Regions from separate parts of the Achromobacter sp. CF-sbj1-Ac2-l genome, predicted to be linked through region 2. Evidence: predicted binding sites of a transcription regulator. Region 2 holds the regulator's gene; each other region holds the start of a gene.

Region 1 (7,579 bases), 890 kb from region 2:
CCAGCGTGGTCAGGCGCTTGGGCGCGCCCACTTCGCGGAAGATGCCCACCACCGCCACCGGGTCGGTGGTCGCCACGATGGCCCCCAGCAGCAGGCAGACCACCAGGCCATAGGGCGAGATCGCGTCCAGCGTCACGCCCACCACCACCGTGCACACCACCACGGCGACGATCGCCATCATCAGGATCGGGCCGATGTCGTCCATCAGCCGCCGTACGTTCATGGACAGCGCGGTTTCGAACAGCAGCACTGGCAGGAACACCATCAGGAAGGTCTCGGAGGAAATCTCGAACCGCTCCAGCGAATCCAGGAAGTCGCCGATCCAGCTCGGCGCCCAGCCATGGACGTGCACGATGATGCCCAGCAGGCAGCCGACGATTGCCAGCAGCACCGAGTAGGGCAGCTTGAGGCGGCCAGCCAGCGGCGGCATGAAGCACACCAGGGTCAACAGCCCGGCCAGGCCGAATACGAGAAAACCTACATCCATGGATAACGCCGCGTCCCGATCATGAAGCTTGTGAGAAGTTCCACAAGAATAGCGGGTTTTCCAGTCGATTCCGGCGAACGGCTATTTCCGGCGCACGTTTCGTTACCCCGATCGGGTGGGGCGATACGCGCCGGGACATGTTTTTTAGGTAAGGTAGGAGCCCGTGCAGAAACTTCGCAGGAGCCGCACTTGGCACGCGTCCATACCCTGGCCCGGCGCACCGACGCCCCAGCCATGCTCGTCCAGTTGACCGATTGCCACCTGTTCGGCGAGCCGGACACCGTGATGCTCGGCGTCAACACCGATGCCAGCCTGCGCGCCGTGCTGCGCCAGATCGAGGCCGACGGCAAGCACCCCGACCTGCTGCTGGCCACGGGTGACCTGTCCCAGGACGGCGAGCCCGCCGCCTACCAGCGCCTGGCCGCCATCCTGGGCGCCGCGCCGGCGCTGGAGGGCGCCCGGATCCGTTGCCTGCCGGGCAACCACGACCTGCCTGTGGCGATGCGCCATGAACTGCCAGAATGGTCGGTGCCCGTGACGGACGTGGGCGCCTGGCGCGTGGTTTCGCTGGACACCACCGTGCCCGGCTCCAACGCCGGCCACCTGCCCGACAGCCAGCTCGATCTGCTGGAAGCGGCGCTGGCCGAGGCGCCCGGACGACACACGCTGCTGGCCATGCACCACAACCCGATGCAGATCGACAGCCACTGGCATGATTCGATGATGATCGACAACCCGCAGGCGCTGTTCAAGCTGTTGGCGCGCTGGCCGCAGGTGCGTGTGCTGCTGTGGGGCCACGTGCACCATGAGTTCGACCGCCGCCGCCACAACCTGCGCATGCTGGCCACGCCCTCCACCTGCTTCCAGTTCAGCATCCGCGACGGCAAGCATGTGGTCGACAACCTCGCCCCCGGGTATCGCTGGATCAAGCTCTACCAGGATGGCTCGATGGCCACCGGCGTGCGGCGCGTGCAGGACGCCCTGTGGCATGCAACGCAGCCCGGTCCGGCCAGCGCGCAGGCGGCCTGAACGGCCCGACGCGTTTCGCGCGCGCAATAAAAAACGGGGCACCATATGCGTGGTGCCCCGCAAGCATCCGTCTCATAGGGGAGGGGAAAGAGGAGAAGCCGAGACGGATGACAAGACTGCCAACCAAAGTTTGCGGTCTACGTGAAGTTAGGCGGGGCGCACTGCATTAAGTTTCTGAAATCGGCGGTTATTTCGCGGCGAATTTGTATCAATTTATTGGTGCGACGCGACAATGGCCGCCACGGCCCCTTCCCTGGGTCTGGGCGGTCGGCGGCGTAAATGGAAAGGGCCGCGAATCGCGGCCCTGGGCATGGATGCGGCGGGAAATCAGGCGGCCAGGTTGCCGCGCATCTTCTTCAACGCGGCGGCCTCGATCTGGCGGATGCGTTCGGCCGACACGCCGAATTCCTGCGCCAGCTCGTGCAGCGTGGCGCCGCCGTCGTCCTGCAGCCAGCGGGCCTCGACGATGCGGCGCGAACGCGGGTCGAGTGCTTCCAGCGCGCTCGACAGGCCCGAGCTCTGCAACTGGTCGCGGGCGGCGCGTTCCAGCACGCGGGTCGGCTCCTGGCGGCCTTCGTCGGACAGGTACGCGATGGGCGCGTAGCTGTCGTCATCGTCGTCCTGGTTCTCGAGCGACATGTCGCGGCCGGACAGGCGCACTTCCATTTCGCTGACATCCTCGCGGCGCACGTTGAGTTCGCGCGCGATGTGATCGACCTGTTCCGGATCCAGCGTCTGGCCGTCCGGCCGCATGCTGCGCAGGTTGAAGAACAGCTTGCGCTGCGCCTTGGTGGTCGCCACCTTGACCAGCCGCCAGTTGCGGATGATGTATTCGTGGATTTCGGCCTTGATCCAGTGCACGGCGAACGACACCAGGCGCACGCCGCGCTCGGGGTCGAACCGCTTGACGGCCTTCATCAGGCCGACATTGCCTTCCTGGATCAGGTCGGCGTGGGGCAATCCATAGCCCAGGTACTGGCGCGCGACCGACACCACCAGGCGCAGGTGCGACAACACCAGCTCGCGCGCGGCGCCCAGGTCTTCGCTGTCGCGCAGGCGGCGGCCGAGTTCGGTTTCGCGTTCGGCCGACAGGACCGGCAGGCGGTTCACGGCCGAGATGTAGGCATCGATCGTGCCGAGCGCGCCCGGATTGGCGATGGCCAACGCCAGAGCGTTGCCGGACGTGGCCAACGAGGTACTGGGTTGCTTCATTGCGGCGGTCTCCGGAAAGCGAAGGGGTAAAGACATGGATTCGATGTTAGCACTCTAGTAAAGGGAGTGCTAATTCGACTATTGCGACGCGTCAAAGTTTCCTCCACGCGATGCGACCCCATTTTAAATTCCGACCTGCCCGCAGGGCCATCCGCCTTGCCGGGCAGGCCATCACACGGCTCCGGACGCGTTGGCTACCACCCCAGCCGCTTCAGTCCCGCCGCGGTGGCCTCGCCATCCGGGCGTACGAACAACGCGCCGCGGGGATCCATATAGACCTGGTATTTCGCGCCATCGAACAGCGGCATGTAGGCCGCGCTGCCAAATTGGACATCGACGAAGGGAAACCAGTTCGGGAAGCTCTGTTTGAGCGACCCCAGGTCCGGCGCCGGCCAGTCGTCCAGCGCATGCACCGAACGCGTCGCCGAGGCCTCGCGCGCGGCGTCGCTGTAGCGGCCGGACAGGCGCTCCAGGCGATACAGCGGCGACACGCCCGCCATCAGGGCCGGCAGGCGCCAGCGCACCACGCGGGCGTCGATCTGCCATTGGTCGCCATACAGCACATATTGCTTGGCGCCCACGCCCGGCGCGGCGGCGCTGACCTGGAACTGGCCTTCCGCCTGCTGGCGGACCTCGATCCGGGCCACCGGTTCGTCGGTGGTCAGCTTGAAGAACTGGACCAGCGACAACGCCAGCAGCCCCGACACGCCGCCCAGCAACAGCAGCAACAGGCCGAACACGCGCCGCACGGGGCGGAACTGGAAGGTGCGCCGGCCGCGCTCGTCGCGCGGGCCGCCCTTGCCCAGCAGCATCGCCAGGCCCGGCAGGAAGACGACCACCGCGGCCAGCAGAATCCAGACGAAGGGAGCGATTCCGTTGATCAAATCAGCCGATCCTATGCAAAGGGCGCCGCGGCCAGGGGCCGGGCGGGAGCCGCCGCGGGCCTGCCACGGCAGGCCGCCCAGTATAGAAGCGAGGGGTCAGGCGACCGGCTTTCCAAGCCGCTCGACGTGAAACCGGATGTGATCCTCGATGAAGGTCGAGATGAAGTAATAGCCATGGTCGTAGCCGTCCTGGCGGCGCAGCACCAGGGGCTGGCCGGCGCTGGCGCAGGCCGCCTCGAATACCTCGGGATACAACTGCTCGGCCAGGAACTGGTCGGCGGTGCCCTGGTCGACCAGGATGCCGCCGGGGAATGGCTGGCGCAAGCCGCGCATCAGGGCCGAGGCGTCGTAGGCGGCCCAGTCGTCGCGGTTCTCGCCCAGGTAGGCGCCGAACGCCTTCTGGCCCCACGGGCACTGGCTGGGCGCGGCGATCGGGGCGAACGCCGAGACCGACCGGAACTTGCCCGGGTGACGCAGCGCCAGCACCAGCGCGCCGTGACCGCCCATCGAATGGCCGAAGATGCCGACGCGCGCGGCGTCGCCGGGCAGGGCGGTGGTGACGATGCCATGCAGCTCGCGGGTCACGTAGCTATCCATGCGGTAGTGGGCGCGCCAGGCCGCGGTGGTCGCGTCCAGGTAGAACCCAGCGCCGGTGCCCAGGTCCCAGCTCTCGTCTTCGCCCGGCACGTTGGCGCCGCGCGGACTGGTGTCGGGCGCCACCAGCATCACGCCCAGTTCGGCGGCCAGGCGCTGGGCGCCCGCCTTGATCATGAAGGTTTCCTCGGTGCAGGTCAGGCCGGCCAGGTAGAACAGCACTGGCACCGGGCCGTGCTCGGCCTGCGGCGGGACGAACACCGAAAACCGCATCGGCAGGCCGATCTCGGCCGACTCATGGCGGTAATAGCGCTGCGAACCCCCGAAACAACGATGCTGGGAAATGAGTTCCAGGGAGGCGGGCATGGGAGGTCTCCGGGTCTGAGGCTGAAGAAAATTCGGTCGGAATTAGGGTATATCCACGGTACGAGGATCCGTCGCCGAATGTTAACCTGCCCGAATCGGAGTCCTTTCCACAAAAAGTAGCGATTCCGCGCCCATATTGTGATCGCGGGGCTTGACCAGCGTTCACCGTGGCACTATTTATATACGTGAGAGAAGACAACCCGTTCTTCTGGAAGCGCAAGCCCTGACACTATGGCCCGTCTGCCCCGTCTGTACGCCCCTGGGCTGCCCCAACTGGTGCAGGCCAATTTCATTCAGCCGCTGGCGGCGGCATCGCAGCCCGCCCCGGCCGATATCCTCAATCAGCTTGCCACGTGGCTGGGCGAATCGGCCCAGCGCCACCGCGTGTCGGTGCATGGCTGGCTGCTCGCCAACGACCGCATCCTGCTGCTGGCCACCCCCGCCGACGAGGAAGGCCTGCCGCGCCTGATGCAGACGCTGGGCCGCAACCTGGCGGCGCGCCTGCGTGGCGGTCGGGTGTTCGCCGGCCGCTATCGATCCGCCCTGCTCGAGCCCGGAGCCTGGGTTCTGCCCGCGCTGGTCTGGCTGGAAACCTATCCGGTGCGCAGCGGCGCGTCGCAGGATCCCGATTCCTGGCCTTGGTCCTCGGCCTCCAGCCATACCGGCAATACCACGGCCGCGCCGGCGCAGTGGCAGTCCGACCATGCCGACTACTGGGCCTGCGGCAACACGCCCTTCGACCGCCAGGCCAACTACCGCAAGCGCCTGCAGGACGGCCTGTCGCGCGAGGAAAGCCAGCGCATCGACCAGGCTGTTTCTGGCCAGTGGGCGCTGGGCGGCCCGAGCTTCATCGCCAGCCTGGCCCATACCGCCAGCCGCCGCGTGGCCCCGGGCCAACGCGGACGGCCGCGCAAAAAGCCGGCCGCGCCGGCCGCCGCCGAGTCCGGCGGCGATACCGGGGGGGCCGCGACGCCGGCGTCACCGCCATCCAACGGAACCTCCGGAAGCGGATCATCCTCCTGACCAGGCGCCTTCGGGCGCTTTTTTCATGCCGCCGCAATCTCCGAGGCGGCAGGATCGCGTGCGTTCGCACGCCAGCCGAGAGGCGCCGACCGGCCTCCGAATTCGCCAAAAAGCATCACAATAATTGGGGACAAAACATGGCGAAATCGAGGGATTCACCCCCTTGAGGCCCGTGCGGGTCGGCGCACCGTCACCGCAAGCCTTGATTGGTGCGGGCCTTGTTATGTCCCCATATTAATGCTCTATGACGGTGCAATGAATAAATTAGGGTCGCACCCCTTATGTTTCTATTGCACCCTACTGCCTACGGGGGTATTGTCCGTTCCTGCACTGCAACATTAGAACGCAGTCTTACTGCGGAGCGCGCCATGCCCCAAATCACCCCGAACGAATCCTGTCCCACCCCCAAGGCGACCCCGATCGATGCCAGCCGCATCGGCCTGCCGCCGGCCCAGGGCCTGTACAACCCCAAGAACGAGCATGACGCCTGTGGCGTGGGCTTCGTGGCGCACATCAAGGGCAAGAAAAGCCACGCCATCATCCAGCAGGGCCTGAAGATCCTGGAAAACCTCGATCACCGCGGCGCGGTGGGCGCGGACAAGCTGATGGGCGACGGCGCCGGCATCCTGATCCAGATCCCGGACACGCTTTATCGCGACGAGTTCGCCCAGCACGGCATCACCCTGCCGCCGCCCGGCGAATACGGCGTGGCGATGGTGTTCCTGCCCAAGGAAACCGCCTCGCGCCTGGCCTGCGAACAGGAACTGGAGCGCTCGGTGCGCGCCGAGGGCCAGGTCGTGCTGGGCTGGCGCAACGTGCCCGTGGACGTCGACATGCCGATGTCGCCCACCGTGCGCGACTGCGAACCCGTGATCCGCCAGTTGTTCATCGGCCGCGGCGCCGATGTGATGGTGCCCGACGCGCTCGAACGCAAGCTGTACGTGATCCGCAAGACCGCCAGCCACGCCATTCAGAACATGCACCTGGCGCACGGCAAGGAATACTTCGTGCCCTCGGCCTCGGTGCGCACCGTGGTCTACAAGGGCCTGTTGCTGGCCGACCAGGTCGGCCGCTACTACCGCGACCTGGCCGATCCGCGCACCGTGTCGGCGCTGGCGCTGGTGCACCAACGCTTCTCGACCAACACCTTCCCGGCCTGGCCGCTGGCCCACCCGTACCGCATGATCGCCCACAACGGCGAAATCAACACGGTCAAGGGCAACTTCAACTGGCTGCGCGCCCGCGAAGGCATGATGCAGTCGGCCGTGCTGGGCGACGACCTGAAGAAGCTGTACCCCATCGTCTATGAAGGCCAGTCGGACACCGCCACGTTCGACAACTGCCTGGAACTGCTGGTGAACTCGGGCTACTCGCTGGCCCACGCCATGATGATGATGATCCCGGAAGCCTGGGAACAGCACACGCAGATGGACGAAAGCCGCCGCGCCTTCTACGAATACCACGCCGCCATGATGGAGCCGTGGGACGGCCCCGCCGCGGTCGCGTTCACCGACGGCCGCCAGATCGGCGCCACGCTCGACCGCAACGGCCTGCGCCCGGCGCGCTACCTGGTGACCGACGACGACATGGTCATCCTGGCCTCGGAAGCCGGCACCCTGTCGATCCCCGAGAACCGCATCGTCAAGAAGTGGCGCCTGCAGCCGGGCAAGATGTTCCTGATCGACCTGGAACAGGGCCGCATCATCGACGACGCCGAGATCAAGCTGCAACTGGCCAACAGCCGTCCGTACCGCCAGTGGATCGAACGCCTGCAGATCAAGCTCGAATCGCTGCCGGCCCCGCGCCAGGCCGCCGTCGCCACGCAATCGTCGGTGTCGCTGCTGGATCGCCAGCAGGCCTTCGGCTGGACCCAGGAAGACTACAAGTTCATCCTCGAACCCATGGCCTCGACCGGCGAGGAAGTGATCGGCTCGATGGGCAACGACGCCCCGCTGGCCGTGCTGTCCGACCGCGCCAAGCCGTT
Region 2 (7,579 bases):
GCTTCCTTCAGGCGCTGCAGGGCCAGCACGTCCTTGGACAGATCAACGCCTTGTTCCTTCTTGAACTCGCCGATGATGTAGTCGATGATGCGCTGGTCGAAGTCTTCGCCGCCCAGGAAGGTGTCGCCGTTGGTCGACAGCACTTCGAACTGCTTTTCGCCATCGACGTCGGCGATTTCGATGATGGACACGTCGAACGTGCCACCGCCCAGGTCATAGACGGCGATCTTGCGGTCGCCCTTTTCGGTCTTGTCCAGGCCGAAGGCCAGCGCGGCCGCGGTCGGCTCGTTGATGATGCGCTTGACTTCCAGGCCGGCGATGCGGCCGGCGTCCTTGGTGGCCTGGCGCTGGCTGTCGTTGAAGTAGGCCGGCACCGTGATGACGGCTTCGGTCACTTCCTCGCCCAGGTAGTCCTCGGCGGTCTTCTTCATCTTGCGCAGCACGTCGGCCGACACTTGGGGAGGCGCCATCTTCTTGCCGCGCACTTCCACCCAGGCGTCGCCGTTGTCGGCCTTGACGATGGCATAGGGCATCAGGTTGATGTCCTTCTGCACCGCCTTTTCCTCGAACTTGCGGCCGATCAGGCGCTTCACCGCGTACAGCGTGTTCTTGGGGTTGGTCACCGCCTGGCGCTTGGCGGGCGCGCCCACCAGGGTTTCGCCGTCGTCCATGTAGGCGACGATCGAGGGAGTGGTGCGGGCGCCTTCGGCGTTTTCAATGATCTTGACCTGACCGCCGTCCATGACAGCCACGCAGCTGTTGGTCGTGCCCAGGTCGATGCCAATAATTTTGCTCATGGTCGGGTTACCTTGGATAAATCTATGAAATTGGAGAGAAATTTCCTGTCCCCACATAACTGGGGCTGCCCACAGGGTTTTTCAAGACGCCTGGCTGGAATTTTCCGCCGGGGTTTCCTGCAGGCGCCGGATCGCCGCCGTGAACTGGGGCAATCCGGGCCAACCGGTGATGCGGCCGAGCCGTTTTCCGGCACGGTAAAGCACAAAAGTGGGGACACCATGCAGGGAGAAGCGGCGTCCCAGGGGTTCGTCGGCGTAGACATCGGCCTCGAACCAGGTCAGGCCCAGGCCCAGCAGGGTGTCCTGGTGCAGCAACGCCGCCTGCTTGAAAAGATTGCAGTTATAGCAATCCTGGCCCCACAGGAACACGCAACGCAAGTCCGATCCCGGCGCCTGGACCACGGCCTCGTCGAATCCCGCGGTGTCGACATGCCGCATGCCGAACACAGCGAAAACCTGGGCCGGATCGAACCTGGGGTCGGTCATGGCGCGCGGTCCGGTCAGCCTTGGCCGGCGGACACCACCACCAGGGCCGGACGCAGGGTGCGGTCGGCGATGGCGTAGCCCTTCTGCAGCAGTTGGACCACGGTGTTGGCGGGCTGTTCGGCCGGAATCGAAGAAATGGCTTGGTGCAGGTGCGGATCGAACTTGTCGCCCTGGACCGGCGCGATTTCCTTGAGCATGTTGCGCTCGAAGGCGGCCGCGAGCTGCTTGAGGGTGACCTCGACGCCTTCGCGCAGGGTGTCCACGGTCTGGTCGGCCTGGGCCAGCGCGGCCTCCAGGCTGTCCTTGACCGGCACCAGGCTTTCCGCGAACGACTCGATGCCGAACTTGCGTGCCTTGGACACTTCTTCCTGGGCACGGCGGCGCACGTTCTCGGCCTCGGCGCGGATGCGCAGAAGCTGGTCCTGCTGCTCATTGACGGTAGCCTGGGCCGCGTCCAGTTGGGCGCGCAACTCGTTCAGCTCGGCCTGCGCGGCGTCCTGGCCGGCGGGGGCCGCATCGGCGTCGTCGCCGAATCCGGGCGTCTGATCTACAGGCTCGTTGGGTGCCGTCATGGGGAATCCTCCAAAAAGAATGGCTTTCGCAGACATGAATGGGGGCCAATACCCCTATTTCAAGCCCGGGAAAGCAAATATTCCCCGTCGCGCACCGCCGGGGCAACCGGCAGCCACCCATGAAAATCCGGAAAGTCGTGCCTGAAAATCGGCTCCAACCACGAAAATTCCGGCAGTCGGCATTTTCGACACTCCGGACGATGTCAGGGACAGGTCATTTCTTGTGCGGCTGCGCCGGGGCGGCGGCGTCGCTGGCGGGAAAGCTCTCTTTCAGGGCGCGGTCGACGCGTGGATCATCGTCCGGTTCCGGATTGATCGCGATGGGATCGCTGGCGGGGAAGGTTTCGGCCAGCGCCTCGTCCAGCTCGTGCTCGACCTGATCCTCGTCCACCGGGGAGCTGACGTCCCCCTTTTTCACAACTTTGCCCGTCTTGGGATCATGGTGCATGCGCCCTCTCCTTCAAGTCCGTGAATGTGTGGGCCATCCCCGCAAGTGGCGTTCCGCCAGGGTGGCCAACCCTGCGATCCAGGCCGGATCATCATTCAGCGCCGGGATGTAACGGAACTGCTTGCCGCCCGCGCCGAGAAAGGCGTCGCGGCACTCCAGGCTGATCTCTTCCAGGGTTTCCAGACAGTCTGCCACAAATCCCGGACACACCACATCCACCTCGGTGACGCCCGAGGCGGCCAGCGCCTTGAGGGTCGGTTCGGTGTAGGGCTCGAGCCAGCGGGCCGTGCCGAACCGGCTCTGGAAGGTCACCTCGATCTGCTCGCGCGGCAGCGACAGGCGCTGCGCCAGCAGCCGCGCGGTTTCCATGCAGTCGCGGTAGTACGGGTCGCCCAGCTCGATGGAGTAGCGCGGCAGGCCATGGAAGCTCATGACCAGCTTCTGCGGTTTGCCATGCTCGCGCCAGTACGCTTCGATGCTGGCGGCCAGCGGATCGAGATAGATGGGGTCCTCGTGGAACCGCTTGATGAAGCGCATTTCCGGCTGGTCGCGCAGCCGGCCGGCATGTCGCGTGACAGCATCGACCACCGTGGCGGTGGTGCTGGCGGCGTATTGGGGATAAAGCGGCACGGTCAGGATGCGTTCGCAGCCCTGCGCCCGCAGGCGCGAGATGGCGTCGGGAATCGACGGGTTGCCGTAGCGCATGCCCAGCTCCACCACCGCCTCGACCCCGGCCGCGGTCAACGCGGCCTGCACGCCTTCGGCCTGGCGGCGGCTGTAGACCATCAGCGGCGAGCCGTCCTTGAGCCAGATGCCGGCGTAACGCGGCTCCAGTTTCTTGGGACGCAGCGTCAGCACCAGGCCGTGCAGGATCGGCTTCCACAGATAGCGCGGAATCTCGATCACACGCGGGTCCGACAGGAACTCGCCCAGGTACTTGCGGATGTCCTTCCTGCCCGGTGTGTCGGGCGTGCCCAGGTTCACCAGCAGCACGCCGACCTTGCCCGGCGCGCGCGGCGGCGGGTCTTCATTGAAAGGGTCGTCCTGCTCGGCTTCGGGCAGGTAGCGTTCAGGCCAGAGATACTTGAACAGGCGAAGAAACACAAAAACTCCCCTTCCTCCGCGAGGAGGATGTCGGTTCGAATGGAACTACTGGTTGTGGCTGAGGGCGTTGGACAGCAGACGCGCCGTGATGTCCACGATGGGAATCACGCGTTCGTAGGCCATGCGGGTCGGGCCGATCACGCCGAGCGTGCCGACCACCTTGCCGTCCACGCCGTAGGGCGCGGTGATGACCGAGACTTCTTCCATCGGCACCAACTGGGAATCGCCGCCGATGTAGATCTGCACGCCCTGCGCGCGGCTGGACACGTCGAGCAGTTGCAGCAGGTCGGTCTTCTTCTCGAACAGCGAGAACATCTTGCGCAGCCGGTCCATGTCGGAAGCGATGTCGGTGACGTCCAGCAGCTTGCGCTCGCCGGAGATGACCACGGCATCGCCGTCCTCGGCGGCCTCGGCACTGGCCTCGACCGCCGCCTGCATCAGCCGCGAGATGTCTTCGCGCAACTGCGCCAGTTCGGTGGACAGGGTGCGCCGCACCGCGTCGAAGGACTTGCCGGCGAAGTGGACGTTGAAGAAGTTGCCGGCCTCCAGCAATTCGGCCTCGGCGTAGTCGCGCTGCACGAACAGGATGCGGTTCTGCACGTCGCCGTCTGGCGTGACGATGATCAGCAGCACCCGCTTGTCCGACAGGCGGATGAATTCGATCTGGCGGAACACCTGGGCGCGCTTGGGAGTCAGCACCACGCCGGCGAACTGGGTCAGGTTGGAAAGCAGCGCTGCGGCGGCATTGACCGCGCGGGTGGGCTCGGCCGCGGCCAGCATCTCGCCCATGTTGTGCGGTTCGAGCTGGTAGGACTGCACCGCCAGCAGCGAATCGACGAACATGCGGTAGCCGCGGGGCGTGGGAATGCGCCCCGCGGAGGTGTGCGGACTGTGGATCAGGCCCAGCTCTTCCAGGTCCGCCATGACGTTGCGGATGGTGGCGGGCGACAGATCGAAAACCTTCGATAGCGTCCGCGAGCCGACTGGTTGCCCATCGGCGATATAGCGTTCGATCAACGCTTTCAGTAATGCGCGTGCGCGGTCATCCATAGCGGCTATTTTAGGGAATCTTTTCCAATTAAGGCGATTTTTGTCCCGCAAGCCAATATGCGGCCCCATATAATCGGCTAACAGGCCCGATTCCGGACCGATTTCGCTTTTTCTGATTCGCCTTGCCACCATGCACTTTCCTACCGTCGCGCTGATCGGCAGATACCAGGACGCCGGCCTGGCCACTCCGCTAAGGGCGCTCGCGCACGCGCTCACGCAGGCCGGGCGGCAGGTGCTCGTCGATGCCGACACGGCTCGCAACACCGGCCTGACGGAATACCCCGTCGCCACCTACGCGCAGATCGGTCAGGACGCCTCGCTCGCGGTGGTCATGGGCGGCGACGGCACGGTGCTGGGCGCCGCGCGCCATCTCGCCCCGTACGGCGTGCCGGTGGTCGGCATCAACCATGGCCATCTGGGCTTCATCACCGACATCCCGGTGCAGGACGCGCATGGCGCCCTGACGCGCGTGCTGGAAGGCAACTTCCAGATCGAGGAACGCATGCTGCTCGAAGGCAGCGCCTGGCGCGGCGACCAGCAGATGTACGCGGCCTCGGCGCTGAACGACGTGGTGCTGAACCGCGCCGGACGCGGCGGCATGATCGAAGTGCGCGTCGAACTGGACGGCGCCTTCATGTACACCCAGCGCGCCGACGGCCTGATCATCGCCACCCCCACCGGCTCGACCGCCTACGCGCTGTCGGCCAATGGCCCGATCCTGCACCCCGGCATGAACGCCATGGTGCTGGTGCCGGTGGCGCCGCAGACCCTGTCCAACCGCCCCATCGTCATTCCGGACACCGGCGTGCTGAACATGACGCTCACCGCCATGGGCCGCGTCGAGGTCGGCGCCAGCGTGCATTTCGACATGCAGACCTGGTCCGACCTGCAGCCCGGCGACCGCATCGTCGTGCAGCGCGCGCCCTACACCATCCGCTTCGTGCATCCGGAAGGCTACAGCTTCTTTTCCACCCTGCGCCGCAAGCTGCACTGGAACCTGATGCCGCAGGCCACCGACAACGTAGAGTAGTAAGCGCCCCGACATGCTGCGCACCCTGCACATCCGCGACTTCGTCATCGTCGAGCAGACCGAGATCCATTTCGGTCCCGGCTTCACCGTCTTCTCCGGCGAGACCGGGGCAGGAAAATCCATCCTCATCGACGCGCTGGCGCTGGCGCTGGGCGAGCGCGGCGACGTCAGCGTGCTGCGCGAAGGCGCCGCGCGCGCCGACATCACCGCCGTCTTCGACACGCCGCCGGCGCTGCGCGCCTGGCTTGCCGGACGCGAGATCGATGCCGACGATGAACTGGCCCTGCGCCGCGTGATCGACGCCCAGGGCCGCAGCCGCGCCTACATCAACGGCACCCCGGCCACGGTCGCGCAATTGCGCGAACTGGGCGACAGCCTGGTCGACATCCACGGCCAGCATGCGCACCAGAGCCTGATGCGTGCGGAGGCTCAGCGCGACCTGCTGGATGCGCATGGCGGCCACGGCGACCTGCGCCAGGCGGTGGGCCAGGCCTGGAAGCAATGGCGCGCGCTGGCGCGCCAGTTGGAATTGGCCGAAAAGGACGCGGCGGGCCTGGCCGCCGAACGCGAGCGGCTGCAATGGCAGGTCGACGAACTCGATCGCCTCGGGCTCGCCCCGGACGAATGGGAATCGCTGCAATCCGAGCACACCCGCCTGTCGCATTCACAGTCGCTGCTGGACGGCGCCACCCAGATCCTCGACGCCCTCGATGGCGAAGGCGACTCGGCCCACCACCGGCTGACTGCGGCCAACCACCGCATCCAGCAGATGCTGCGGCACGACACCGGCCTGCAGGGCATCTACGACGAACTCGAATCGGCCCGCATTGCCATCAGCGAAGCGGTGTCCGACCTGAACAACTACGTCAGCCGCGTCGATCTCGATCCGCGCCGGCTGGCCGACGTCGAGGCGCGCCTGAGCGCGGTATTCGAGACGGCGCGCAAGTTCCGCACCGAACCCGACGGGCTGTGCGCGCTGCGCGACAGCTTGCACGCCGAACTCTCGGCCCTGCAGGCCGCCGCCGACATCGACGCGCTGCGCGCCCAGGCGCAGGCGGCGCAGGCGCAGTACGACGCCGCCGCCGCCAAGCTCACGGCGGCGCGCCGCAAGGTCGCCAAGGACCTCGGCAAACAGGTCACCCAGGCCATGCAGACGCTGGCCATGCAAGGCGGCAAGTTCGAGCCCACGCTGGCAGCGGCCGCGCCGTCGGCGCACGGTAACGAGCAGGTCGAATTCCTGGTGGCCGGCCACGCCGGCACCACGCCGCGGCCACTGGCCAAGATCGCTTCCGGCGGAGAACTGTCGCGTATCTCGCTGGCGCTGTCGGTCATCGCCAGCCGCGCCGCGCGCGTGCCGACGCTGATCTTCGACGAAGTCGACAGCGGGGTCGGCGGCGCGGTGGCCGAAGCCGTCGGCAAACTGCTGCGCGAACTGGGCGAGCGCCACCAGGTGCTGTGCGTCACCCATCTACCGCAGGTAGCGGCCTGCGGCAACAACCAGTTCCTGGTCAGCAAGACCGAATCGCGCGGCACCACCCGGTCGCGCATCGAGGAACTGGACGACGGCGCCCGGGTCGAGGAAATCGCCCGCATGCTGGGCGGGATCAAGCTCACCGCGACCACCCGCGAACACGCCCGCGAAATGCTGGCCGGCGTCGGCCGCGCGCCGGCCTGAGCCTGCAGGGGCCAGGCAACCCGCTCCTCGCGGGCCTGATGCGGCGCAAGCACATCCGGGGCGCGTGCGCCTCCAGAAAAACCGGGCGCCGGCTGCCTTTGTGCCGACAGCCGTATCGCGATGGTCCGCAGCCGGATTCAGTCCGAGAATAAAAAAAGCCCCTTCCTATAGAAGGGGCTTTTGCTTTCAACTACCCACGGCGAGCGCGGCCGTGGGCAGGTCCGAGGCGAAGAAAGCTCAGCGGCCTTTCAGGCAGCTACCGCAGATGCCGTACAGCACCATGGCGTGGCTTTCCAGCGCGAAACCGTTGTCCTTGGCGATCTTCTGCTGGCGCTTTTCGATGTCCGGGTCCGAGAATTCAACCACCTTGCCGCAGTTGGTGCAGATCAGGTGATCGTGGTGGTCGCCGTCATTGAG
Region 3 (7,579 bases), 2.1 Mb from region 2:
GCCGATGGTGGATCTGCGCCTGGACTGGGTGGAGGAGAGGCCGGTCGAGGCCCTGTATGCGGTCTGGAAAGTCTATGAGCCACAGATTCCCGCCTATCTGACCCGCGCCCGCGATCCGCGCGATGCGCCGAGCTTCGGCGTGCCGGGAGACCTCTGAACGGGACGACGGCGGCGATGGAGGAAATCCTTGCCCGGGGTCGGCGGCTGAGGGGATACTTTGCAAGCACCCGCCCGCCCTGGCCGGTTTTCTGAATCCGCTTCCCCACCGCACCATGCTCAATCGCATTTCCCTCCGGCAGATGGAGTACTTCGTGGCGACCGCCAAGCACGGGAGCATCGCCGCCGCCTCCGCGCAGATCCATATCTCGCCGCCCTCGATCTCGGCTGCCATCGCCCACATCGAGGCGGAACTGGGGGTGCAGTTGTTCGTGCGGCATCCCTCCAAAGGGTTGGCGCTCACGCCGCTGGGCACGCAGGTCATGCAGGAATGCGAAGACCTTCTCGAACGCGCTTCCAGACTGTACGAGATCGCCTCCAATTCCAATGACACCATCCAGGGCGTGCTGCGCGTGGGCTGCTTCCAGCCGCTTGCTCCCATGATCGCGCCCGAGGTCATCTTCGGCTTCTCGCGCGCGTTCGAGAAGGTCGAACTGCACATGGCCGAGGGCGACCAGCAGGAGCTCATCAACCGCTTGCATCTGCTGGAAATCGATCTGGCCATCACCTACGACCTGCAACTGGGCGACGAGATCCACTTCGAGACGCTGGCGCACATGCCGCCGCACGTGCTGGTGAGCGAACTGCATCCGCTGGCGCAGCAGATTGCCGTGACGCTGGACGAACTGGCCCAACTGCCGATGGTGTTGCTGGACCTGCCCATGAGCCGCGAATACTTCCTGTCGCTGTTCGCCAAGGCCGGCCTGGAGCCGAACATCGTGGCGCGTTCCCGATCCGAGGACGTGGTGCGCTCGATGGTCGCCAACGGCATCGGCTACGCGCTGTTCAATGTGCGCCCCAAGTCGAGCCAGTCGCTCGACGGCAAGCGCCTGGTCCGGCTGCGGCTGGCGGGCGAGCACCGGCCGATGCTGCTGGGGCTGGCCACCTATCGGCCGATGAAGCCCTCGCGGTTGACGCAGGCCTTCATGCAACGTTGCCGCGCCTACATTTCCGATCAATACATTCCGGGCATGAGCGCGGCCAGCTTCTTCGATCCCTATATCTCCGGCCCGGCCGACGCCCCGCCTTCTTCCTGAGTGCCCCATGAGTCGTCTTCTCCCGCCCGACAGTCTGGCCCTGCTGCGCGAATTGATCGCGTTTCCTTCCATCACGCTGACTTCCAATGCGAGCCTGATGGACCGCGTGCAGGAGGTGCTGGAGCAAGCCGGCATCGCCTCGATGCGGGTGCCGGATCCGCGGGATGCGACGCGCTGCAATCTGTACGCCAGCGTCGGCCCGAGCGATGTGCCCGGGATCCTGTTGTCGGGCCATACCGACGTGGTGCCGGTCGAGGGCCAGCCCTGGACCACGCCGCCTTTCGAAGCGAGCGAGCGCGACGGCCGGCTGTACGGCCGCGGCGCCGCCGACATGAAAGGTTTCGTGGCCTGCGCGGTGATGGCCATGGCGCGCGCCGCGCGACGCCCGTTGAAGCGTCCGTTGTCGCTGGCGCTGTCGTTCGACGAGGAGATCGGCTGTGTCGGCGTGCGCCACCTGCTGCGCGAGCTGGAGGGCCTGGAGCCGCAGCCACTGTTGTGCGTGGTGGGTGAACCCACGCTGATGCAGATCGGGACCGGCCACAAGGGCAAGGCGGCCTATCGCGCGCATTGCTGCGGGCAGGCGGGCCATTCCGGCCTGGCGCCGCGCTTCGTCAATGCCATCCATACCGCCACCGACCTGGTGGGCGCGCTGCGCGACGTGCAGCGCGAGCTGGCCGAGCAGGGCCCGCGCGAGGAGGGCTACGCGATTGCCTACTCGACCGTGCATGCGGGCACCATCCGGGGCGGGACGGCGTTGAATATCGTGCCGGCCGATTGCGAGGTGGATTTCGAGATCCGCAATGTGGCCCAGGACGAGCCGCAGCGCATCCTGGCGCGCGTGCTGGAACGGACCCGGGCGCGGATGCGCGAGGCGCAGCCCCTGGCCGACGCCGCGCTGCCCGATATCGTGCCGGGCAACGCCTATCCGGGCCTGTCTGTGCCGCCGGATTCACCCGCGGTGCGCCTGCTGGCCTCGATGCTGCCGCCGGGCACGCCATGCACCAAGGTCGCCTTCGGCACCGAGGGCGGGCTGTTTGGCCAATTGTGGGCGCGCACGTCGGTGTTGGTGTGCGGCCCCGGCAGTATCGAAGTGGCCCACAAGGCCGATGAATACGTCGAGATTTCGCAGATCGAGGCCTGCGACGCCATGCTGGCGCGCCTGACCGATTACCTCTGCGGCTGACGGCGGCCCAAAAAAGAAAAACCCCCGGGGCGAAGGTCCGGGGGTCTTTCGGGGTACTGCATTCCCCGGCCGAAGCCGGGGAGGCCATGCAAGGGAAGCGGGACTTAGAAGTCCATGCCGCCCATGCCGCCCATGCCGCCGGGCATGGCCGGGGCAGCGGGCTTGTCTTCGGCCAGTTCCACAACGGCGGCTTCGGCGGTCAGCAGCAGGCTGGCGACGGAGGCGGCGTTCTGCAGGGCGGTGCGGGTCACCTTGGTGGGATCCAGCACGCCTTGCTCGACCAGGTCGGTGTACTCGCCGGTCGCGGCGTTGTAGCCGTAGTTGCCCTTGCCTTGCAGCACGGTGTTGACCACCACGCTGGCTTCTTCGCCGGCGTTGGTGACGATGGTGCGCAGGGGTTCTTCGACGGCACGCAGGATCAGCTTGATGCCGGCGTTCTGGTCAGGCGTGTCGCCCTTCAGGTCGGTGATGGCTTGCTTGGCGCGCAGCAGAGCCACGCCGCCGCCGGCCACAACGCCTTCTTCCACCGCAGCGCGCGTGGCGTGCAGGGCGTCTTCGACGCGAGCCTTCTTTTCCTTCATTTCGACTTCGGTGGCAGCGCCAACGCGAATCACGGCAACGCCGCCGGCCAGCTTGGCCACGCGTTCTTGCAGTTTTTCACGGTCGTAGTCGGACGTGGCTTCTTCGATCTGGATGCGGATCTGCTTGACGCGCGCTTCGATCGACTTGCTGTCGCCAGCGCCGTCGATGATCGTGGTGTTCTCCTTGCCCACTTCGATGCGCTTGGCTTGACCCAGCTCAGCCAGGGTGGCCTTTTCCAGCGACATGCCGGTTTCTTCGGAGATCACCGTGCCGCCCGTCAGGATGGCGATGTCTTCCAGCATGGCCTTGCGGCGGTCGCCGAAGCCAGGCGCCTTGACGGCGGTGGTCTTCAGGATGCCACGGATGTTGTTGACCACCAGGGTCGCCAGGGCTTCGCCCTCGACGTCTTCGGCGATGATCAGCAGCGGACGGCTCGACTTGGCGACTTGTTCCAGCACCGGCAGCAGGTCACGGATGTTGCTGATCTTCTTGTCGAAGATCAGGACGAACGGGTCTTCCAGCGCGGCGACTTGCTTTTCCGGGCTGTTGATGAAGTAGGGCGACAGGTAGCCGCGGTCGAATTGCATGCCTTCGACGACGTCCAGCTCGTTTTCCAGCGACTTGCCGTCTTCGACGGTGATGACGCCTTCCTTGCCGACCTTGTCCATCGCGTCAGCGATGATCTGGCCGATCGAGGAGTCGCTGTTGGCCGAGATCGAGCCGACCTGGGCGATTTCCTTGCTGGTCGTGACCGGCTTGGATTGCTTTTTCAGTTCGGCGACGGCGGCGGCGACAGCCTTGTCGATGCCGCGCTTCAGGTCGATCGGGTTGAAACCGGCGGCAACGTACTTCAGGCCTTCCTGAACGATGGCCTGGGCCAGCACGGTGGCGGTGGTGGTGCCGTCACCGGCGTTGTCGGAGGTCTTGGAGGCGACGTCCTTGACCAACTGGGCGCCGATGTTCTCGAACTTGTCCTTCAGTTCGATTTCCTTGGCGACGGAGACGCCGTCCTTGGTCACGGTCGGGGCGCCGAACGAGCGCTCCAGCACGACGTTGCGACCCTTGGGGCCCAGGGTGGTCTTGACGGCGTTGGCGAGGACATTCACGCCACGGACGATGCGCACGCGGGCGTCGTCACCGAACAGTACTTGCTTGGCAGCCATTTGTTAGCTTCCTTCGAAAATTCGTTTTGAGGCAGGGTTTACTGGACCACGGCGAGGATTTCGTCCTCGCGGATGACGAGCAGCTCTTCGCCGTCAACCTTGACCGACTGGCCGGCGTACTTGCCGAACAGAACCTTGTCGCCAGCCTTCAGGTCGACCGGCAGGATCTTGCCGTCTTCGGTCTTCTTGCCGGGGCCGACGGCCACGACTTCACCCTGGTCGGGCTTTTCAGCGGCGCTGTCGGGGATGACGATGCCCGACGCAGTCTTGCGCTCGTTTTCGAGGCGTTTGACGATCACGCGATCGCCCAGGGGACGCAAGGCCATGAGGAACTCCTGTTACTAGAGAAGAAAGTGAATGATCGGTTGGGCCCGGGAGGATTGTTAGCACTCACCGGAGTCGAGTGCTAATTATAGGGATGATGTGGTGGGGTTCAAGGGGGAGAGCGGTGGCTGTTACATATGGGGCGGGCGGCAATGCGTCTGTCGAATTCCATTGAGTTTGGAATTTGTGTCATCCAGTTTGGAACTTTCGCACCGTCTTTGATGAGCCGCACACCACAGTGGCAGCGCCGTGGGCACCTGCGTCCCCAAATACAAACATGTATTAATTTAACGCAAGTCGTTGAAAAATAAAGACTTATTGCGCGATGCGGGTTGGTTGGGATAGAGTTCAAACATCCCAACCCTGCACTTTTCTCGCCATGCTCTATGAGACCTTCGGATCGAAGCTTCGTCGGATGCGAGCTGCACGAGGCCTGACGACCAAACGGCTAGCCGACCTGGCAGGCGTGACCCCGTCCTACCTAACGCAGATCCAGAAAGGCAATCGGGAGCCCCCGGATGACTTGGTCGCACGCTTGGCGCGGGTGATGGGCCTAGAGAGCCAAGAGACGTCTGAGCTCGCACGCGTGCTCACAAAGGAACGAATCCTCAGAGCGATTAACAGATCTGGTACCGAGACGGCGGCGGTCGTACTTGCCGCTGAGATTCTGAAGACCGACGACGGCGTGTGCTCCGAGTCTGAGTACGAAGCATTGCGCGTGATCTGTTCCCTGTACTTAGCAAGGACTAGGAGTTACGCCGTGCGGGACACGCATTCGCTGCTGAACCCAGATGACAGGAGAGCAGTCATGTAGAAAAGAAAACGCCGATCAACTTTTACATTGACCGGCGTTGTCCTTCGGTTCGGAAACCAAAGGCTTAGACAACCCAAGTTTCCTTCCGCAGTGCAACCCAGTCAAGCAATTTTTCGATGAGCGACCGCTCGTCGGGGGCAAGTGTTGCCTTCAGGAGGAAAAGCATGCTGCTAGAACGCGGTAGGAAAGTGGTCACCCGGTCACCACATCGAAGAGTGGGGTACATCTCTTGCCCATGGCTTCAAGAGGAGCAGGTGGAATATGAAAGCCTGCTGGAGCTGAACTTTGCGCGTATTGCGTTGCTCTGCCCTGGGTTAGTGTCGATTCGATCCCAGCCCTTTGTCATCGAATTGCCCGGTGGCGCTAAGTACACGCCCGACTTCCGCCTGGACTTCGCCAGCAAGCTTGCTGTCATCGTCGAGGTGAAGCCGTCAAAGTTCGTTCGTCAGCATCAGGAAAATTTGGACACCGCAGCTGAACTGCTGCGAAGCCACGGATTCACTTACCTGATTGCAACCGAAGAGCAAATTAACAAAGACGGTCGCGATGCGAGGGCATCCGTTTACATCCGCTACGCCAGGTCTCACTACACCGACGATGTAGTGAGAGATGCACTGGTCAAACTCCAGGAGCCAGTTACTCCTGGTTCGATTGACAAGCTAGCCCAATGCGTCGGCTGCCCGCGAGAACTCGTCTTGCATCTGATTGGGATTCGGCGACTGACTGTTGGCCCGTCGTTGCTGCCGGATCAAATCTCCTTCCCCTCTGATCTTAAGGAGCTTCGCAATGGCGAATTTTGCCCTGCAAGTTGGCTTAACAATTAGGAAGGGCGGTCGGTGCTGGACGTTTGTTCGGGATTTGGGCGACAACACTATCCAGTTCGAGGACATTCATACCCGGGCTGTGACTACGTTCCAGGCGGCAGACCTCGTACGCGACATCATCGACGGCAAGTATGAGGTCTTGAGCCCCGCCCCATTTGCTCCAGCGCTCACGCATGAGCGCGCGTCAACGGGGTCAGGTGACGCGCTGGCTTCGCTAATCGGTAGGTTGACCGGCAGGCAAGGCCGAGAGATAGAGCGACGTGAAAGATACGTTCGGGCCGTCATAAAAAGCGGTATCAAGCCTGCAGCACGGTTGGAGATCTCGAGTGTAGTGGCGTCGGTGGTGCAGAGATTCCCAGACGAAAATCCACCCTCTGCTTCGACGGTGATCCGTTGGCTGCGCTGCTTCAACAATTCCGAGGGGAACGTGCTGAGTCTTTTGTCTGGAAACGTTCGCCGAGCCAAAGCAATCCGATTGGACGAGATTACAAGAGAGATCGCATGGGAGGTACTGCGCCAGAGCTATTTCGTCTTTCGCGGAAAGGGCGTGACGGCGGCGTATACGAGGTACCTGGCGAGACTCACGCAAATTGAGCAGCAACGGGGGTGTCGCCACATTGAGCCAATGAGTTTGTCGTCCTTTCGCCGACTCGTTCAATCGGTGCCCCGGTACGAGGCAGACAGAGTTCGGATGGGTGCCACCGCAGCAAACAATAGGTGGCGCCACGCGGTTGGCGGGGTCTATGCCACGCGTCCGTTAGAGCGTGTGGAGATGGACCACACCCTTCTTGATCTCTACGTGATTGATGATAGGCGAGGCATTCCATTGGGACGGCCAACATTGACGCTGGTCATCGACTCATTCTCGAAGTACATCTTGTCGGTGTTCATCAGCTTCGAGGGCGAGTCTCTTGGCAGGGTGTGCCAAAGCTTGAAGCTAGCTCTGAGACCGAAGGATGATCTTGTCCGCGCGGTAGGGGCAGAGCGCGAGTGGCTCACCCCAGGCCTGCCGGAAACTATCCTTGTGGACAATGGTCTGGCATTTCATTCACAGCAGTTTCGGCAAATTGCATGGGCATTGCGATGCGATCTTGAATTCGCAGCAGTCAGAAAGCCGTGGTTCAAACCTAACGTCGAACGTGCGTTGGGGACGATGATGAACACGCTTCCCATCGAAGGAATGCCAGAGAAAATCCGCGGCCTCGCGAAAAGAACGGATCCAAAAATTACGGCCTGCGTCATGTTCTCCGATCTATGCCAATGTCTTGTTCGTTGGGCAGTCGACGTCTATCCGGTCGCAATACCAGAGCGTTCGTTGCTTAGGCCGTACGACACCCTATCCGAATCGATGCAGACCATGCCACCACCGCAGTTCGCCGGCGGACTGGAACAGCTCGATCTGCTCACTGGCCTCTCTCGTAATCTGACGGTCGCAC

The links. Region 2 encodes HrcA, which represses chaperone genes, less so after heat shock. Its sites were predicted from a motif close to TTAGCACTCNNNNNNNNNGAGTGCTAA; they were not measured.
Region 1: a site for HrcA is predicted at 2,775-2,801, ahead of rpoH (RNA polymerase sigma factor RpoH). Genes of this name have one in related genera too.
Region 3: a site for HrcA is predicted at 4,565-4,591, ahead of groES (co-chaperone GroES). Genes of this name have one in related genera too.

What each region holds. Positions count from the first base shown of each region.
Region 1 covers NZ_CP199855.1:233,733-241,311, reverse strand. Annotated here, with positions in the region: gene ACUDCK_RS01120 (cation:proton antiporter) at 1-487, opposite strand, end outside; gene cpdA (3',5'-cyclic-AMP phosphodiesterase) at 677-1,516, shown strand; gene rpoH (RNA polymerase sigma factor RpoH) at 1,844-2,728, opposite strand; gene ACUDCK_RS01105 (hypothetical protein) at 2,923-3,612, opposite strand; gene fghA (S-formylglutathione hydrolase) at 3,709-4,572, opposite strand; gene ACUDCK_RS01095 (hypothetical protein) at 4,804-5,595, shown strand; gene ACUDCK_RS01090 (glutamate synthase-related protein) at 5,964-7,579, shown strand, end outside.
Region 2 covers NZ_CP199855.1:1,127,824-1,135,402, reverse strand. Annotated here, with positions in the region: gene dnaK (molecular chaperone DnaK) at 1-797, opposite strand, end outside; gene ACUDCK_RS05260 (thioredoxin family protein) at 879-1,283, opposite strand; gene grpE (nucleotide exchange factor GrpE) at 1,298-1,855, opposite strand; gene ACUDCK_RS05250 (hypothetical protein) at 2,070-2,303, opposite strand; gene hemH (ferrochelatase) at 2,316-3,407, opposite strand; gene hrcA (heat-inducible transcriptional repressor HrcA) at 3,453-4,457, opposite strand; gene ACUDCK_RS05235 (NAD kinase) at 4,588-5,487, shown strand; gene recN (DNA repair protein RecN) at 5,501-7,162, shown strand; gene fur (ferric iron uptake transcriptional regulator) at 7,400-7,579, opposite strand, start outside.
Region 3 covers NZ_CP199855.1:5,306,033-5,313,611, reverse strand. Annotated here, with positions in the region: gene ACUDCK_RS24375 (DUF1028 domain-containing protein) at 1-157, shown strand, start outside; gene ACUDCK_RS24370 (LysR substrate-binding domain-containing protein) at 273-1,253, shown strand; gene argE (acetylornithine deacetylase) at 1,261-2,436, shown strand; gene groL (chaperonin GroEL) at 2,541-4,181, opposite strand; gene groES (co-chaperone GroES) at 4,220-4,507, opposite strand; gene ACUDCK_RS24350 (helix-turn-helix domain-containing protein) at 4,831-5,319, shown strand; gene ACUDCK_RS24345 (TnsA endonuclease N-terminal domain-containing protein) at 5,484-6,143, shown strand; gene ACUDCK_RS24340 (Mu transposase C-terminal domain-containing protein) at 6,106-7,579, shown strand, end outside.